Regions from separate parts of the Leptolyngbya sp. AN02str genome, predicted to be linked through region 1. Evidence: riboswitches for the same ligand, from Rfam matches in the RefSeq annotation. Region 1 holds a riboswitch; the other holds the start of a gene.
The links. Region 1 has a riboswitch for cyclic di-AMP ahead of ACQ4M4_RS26510 (universal stress protein). Riboswitches for the same ligand answer to the same signal wherever they lie in the genome.
Positions count from the first base shown of each region.

Region 2: another riboswitch for cyclic di-AMP. It lies ahead of ACQ4M4_RS24720 (glycosyltransferase family 4 protein); the one in region 1 lies ahead of ACQ4M4_RS26510 (universal stress protein).

Region 1 covers NZ_JBNXVR010000058.1:12,336-14,536, reverse strand. Annotated here, with positions in the region: gene ACQ4M4_RS26515 (MinD/ParA family ATP-binding protein) at 1-428, shown strand, start outside; cyclic di-AMP (ydaO/yuaA leader) riboswitch at 667-884, shown strand; gene ACQ4M4_RS26510 (universal stress protein) at 1,353-2,081, shown strand.
Region 2 covers NZ_JBNXVR010000048.1:13,166-15,366, reverse strand. Annotated here, with positions in the region: cyclic di-AMP (ydaO/yuaA leader) riboswitch at 691-910, shown strand; gene ACQ4M4_RS24720 (glycosyltransferase family 4 protein) at 1,098-2,201, shown strand, end outside.

The DNA of each region.
Region 1 (2,201 bases):
GTGTTACCGCGTTATCTCAACGTTTTGAGGTACTGGTAGAGCGATTGGCCCTGGACTATCTGTTGCTCGATGCACCTGTTGGCTTTGGCCATCTTGCCTTATTTTTAATGACGCTGTCGGATAAATTAGGCCTTGTTGCTACGTTAAAGCCACAAGATTTTGAATGGTTAGCTGTCATGTTAGAGGTGGCTCAACGGTTAGCTATTCCGCAACATTTTTTGGTCATGAATCAAGTGTTGAATGAGTATGTTCAAGCTTCTGTTCAAACTCAAATTGAGTCTGTATTTCAATCACCCGTGTTGGGAATGTTGCCGTTAGCATCAGAAATTATGGAAATGGGAAGTTGCGATCTCTTCTGTTTGCGATACCCGAATCACCCTATTACTCAAACGATGGAGGCGATCGCCCATTGTTTAATCGAAGATTAAATGTATCGCCCACAAGACCTATTGGTCAGGATCTATTGGTCAGGAGAAGTTAAATTAAATAACTCCTCGACAAAGTTAAATAAAAGTTAAAGATTGCCAATCTCATAAAGCATCGAATTTTGTTTCAATCTATTGCTAAATATATTGATTCGTTGACGATTAAATACCTGAATGTTAGCTTAAGTATTGTACTGAATCTGTATTGGTCGGCCTAATTTGGGGAATATCATTTAGTTAGGAGTCATTGTAGCCTTTTCACAATAAGGCTTTCCCCCAAAACGGAGGAACCACTTTATTGGGGCGTATCTCCCCTAAGGAAGACGCAAAACCTTGCTCCAAAGCGCTTGAATAGAGACGCTGTTCTTAAGGTTTTCTTTATTTTTCCTTGAGTTGGGAGAGGGGTACCTCTCGGCCCTAGCCCGTCAGCTAACTCCGTCGGCATTGAGAGGAGATTGAAGGAAAGAATTTTTTTGACTTGACTTCAAAATCCTCAGGTTGGTTGAGAATGACGCTGTTTCATTCTTGAGCCTGCTCTTCCAAGAGTAAACGCCCTGCGTCGTGCACTAGACTGCCGACCTGTTTCTATCGCGTTTTATGGAGTTGCAAATGGTCCTGAGTCGATGTCTCATTGGGCAGGAAAACTGTCTCTCGCTGTTGTATCAATTTTTAATTGTTAAATTTCGCGATGAAGCGCCTGTTCACAATTGGGCGATCGCTTGTGTTTCCAGCGTTGATGGGGAGTCATGCTGACCAAAATCATTGCCTCCAATCTGTGCGATTAGCCAGTGTTTGATCACATTGCTATAGATGGCAATGTTTGGCGTGATTGTGCGATGAGTTGTGTCTACAGGCTAACTCCAAATTTTATTGCAATCTTCCTAGCTACAGGCTTATTTAGAGGAAAGGGCTGTGAAAATTAAGTCCATGCTTGCACGTTTACAGAATGGGTTGGGAGATTCCAACTTGATGGACCACATGCTGTTGTCTTCGGGGCCAGCGTCTTTAGAAACAGCAGAAATCCAGTCTAATGACGTCATCAACCTGCTGATTGGTTATAAAGGTTCTCCTAATAGCCAAGTTGCATTGGATTTAATGTTGTGGATTGCCCATCAAACCCGCTTGGCTACGCAAAAACAGGTGATGGTGCATGTGCTGTATGTCGTGGATCAACCCCTTCAGCAAAAAACGAGAAGACGCTCTACAAACCGACACTTTTCCAAAAAGCACGCCAATAAAAAAGAAACCCTTGCTTTGTCTCAATCGGTTGGTAGTCTACGTTCTGCCCAAACAACCGTGGCAACACCGTTAAGACGAAAAGAAACGCTCCGTGCTCCGTTGCCCCATTTGTCTCACTTGTCGGACTGCTTGACGGGCTGCCAGGCAGAGCTTGACCTTGTGCCAAAAACGCCGCTTGATCAAGCAGATTACATTTTGTGGCAAGCTCGATGCTTAGCAGAAGAGTGGCGTGGTTCTTTGGAGGCACATCTGCGGTTTGGCAGCTTAGCGGAAAGCCTAAAGACTGTGGCTAAGGAAATGAAGATTGATCTACTACTACTTGGCTGTAGCTCTCTTGACCATCCACAGTTAGCGGAGTTAGCCGATGATTTTCCTTGCCCAATTCTAGGAATTCCATCTCAGTTGGAAGAAGGGTAATCGCCTGCATGGATTGAGCGACTGTGTTAAGTGACTCGCAAAACCAGGCATTGTTGGAAGGTGGGTGCTGAGATTGTCAACATGGAATGGCTGTGCCGTGGCATAAACCACGGCCGATTG
Region 2 (2,201 bases), on a different contig from region 1:
AGCGCATTAAGTTTTAAGATGGGTTCTAGCGATAAGAAGTTCCTCTAACGTTGAGTCAATCTTCTTTCCTTGCGAACCTATTACTGTTGTATTTCGAAAAAACAAATCCAAGGTTTATCAAGGTTCTCTTTCCAAACTGTCACATGACTTTCGTTGCATTTCTCGTAACAGCTTCGAATCTCATTCAAGCCAGTTTTAAGACCTGATATTTTAAGCACTGATAAACGGGTTGAAAGGACGAATGAAGTTCCTTCCTTGTTCCTCTTTGAGCTTTAATTCACCCAGTTGGGGGATGGATGCTAATCATGCGGTTAAGTTGAAAAGTGCTCATGTTTTCTTCAAGAGTTCAAACTGTTGTCCAAATTTTTCACATGAATTTGCACATGAGTATGAGTAAAAGCAGCAAAGGATGAGATCAAAAGGATAGCGATCGCCAAACGGAATCAAGGCTTAAGCTGTGAAAATTCATTTTGTTGAAACAATTTGCGATTCTTGATAGCTAACCGAAGCCGTACCTGATACAAATACTTTTTTGCATCAAGTACGGTAAACCGTAAATTAAAATCGGTAGTTTCTAACTGCTTTTGGTCATCTCCTATACCAGGCTTATCCCTTTGGGGTGATGAGTTGACTAAAAACTTTTGGTAAGCTATTCTCGCAGCAAAACTCATAAGTCAGCCTAATTCAGTAAGGCTTGAGTTGCCGAATTGGCTAATCAAAGCACCTTACTGGAGCGGAGGAACCAAACTTTGGGGCATATCTTTTACGGAAGGGAACTGAAGAAGCCAGCTAGAAACTTGCAATTTTCAATTGCTTACAGCTCTAACTGGTCATACTCAAAACCTTCAAAGGAAGGGCAACTCTCAGCCCTAGCCCGTCAGCTAACTTCGTCGGCATTGAGAGGGACTGTACAATCGGCACAGTTGCTTGCAAAGTCGCTTTGCACAATTGTTTTACGGTTCGATTTTCGTCAGTATCCTTCAATTTCAGTATGCGGCTTTGTAGTAGTTTTGTGCCGGCTCTGACACTGAGGGTCCAATAACTATTGCCTCTGGTGTCGAGCAAAAATCGTGAACCATGAGGTGAAAGAGTCAGTCATGTTTCCAGATCAAAATCGGCGAATTGCTCTAATTTCTGTTGCTGGCGACCCAGCAGCCGAAATTGGTCAAGAGGAAGCTGGTGGCCAAAATGTGTATGTTCGCCAAGTGGGCGAACATTTGGCAAAGCAGGGTTGGATCGTTGATATGTACACCCGCAAGAGCCATGCAGATCAGCCAGAAATCGTGCAGCATTCTCCAACCTGCCGCACGATCCGCGTTCAGGCTGGGCCGTTAGAGTTTCGTAGCCGTAATGAACTGTTTGAGTATCTACCCGAGTTTGTTAGCTCAATGGAAGCGTTTCAGCGCCGGGAATCGGTATCTTATTCGCTTGTCCATACCCACTATTGGTTGTCGTCTTGGGTGGGGATGAATCTACGGCAAAAGTATCCACTGGTGCAGGTTCACACCTATCACTCATTGGGAGCCGTAAAGTACAAGGCGATCGCTCAAATGCCTACTGTGGCGATGCAGCGTCTGCCGGTCGAAAAAACCTGTCTTGAGACGGTTGATTGTGTTGTGGCAACTAGCCCGCAGGAGCAAGCTCACATGCGGGAATATGTTTCGGAACTGGGCAATGTGGTGATTGTTCCATGTGGCACCGATATTCAACGCTTTGGCAATGTATCGCGCCAGGAAGCGCGGGCACAGCTCGGTTTAGATCCCGATGCCAAGATTGCCTTGTATGTGGGTCGATTTGACCCACGGAAAGGGATCGAAACGTTGGTTCAGGCGATCGCCCAGTCCAAACTACGTGACCACGAAAACCTGCAGCTAATTATCGGTGGCGGTAGTCGCCCTGGTAAAAGCGATGGGAATGAGCGCGATCGCATCGAGAAAATTGTTCACGAGCTAGGCATGCAAGACATGACGAGCTTCCCTGGTCGGTTGGATGAAACGAATCTACACCTATACTATGCGGCAGCCGATGTGAGCGTTGTGCCCAGCCATTATGAGCCCTTTGGCCTAGTACCTATTGAGGCAATGGCCAGCCGCACTCCCGTTGTGGCCAGCGATGTTGGTGGATTGCAGTTCACCGTCGTTTCTGAAGAAACAGGTTTGCTGGTACCGCCCAAGGATGTTGATGCGTTTGCTCATGCAATC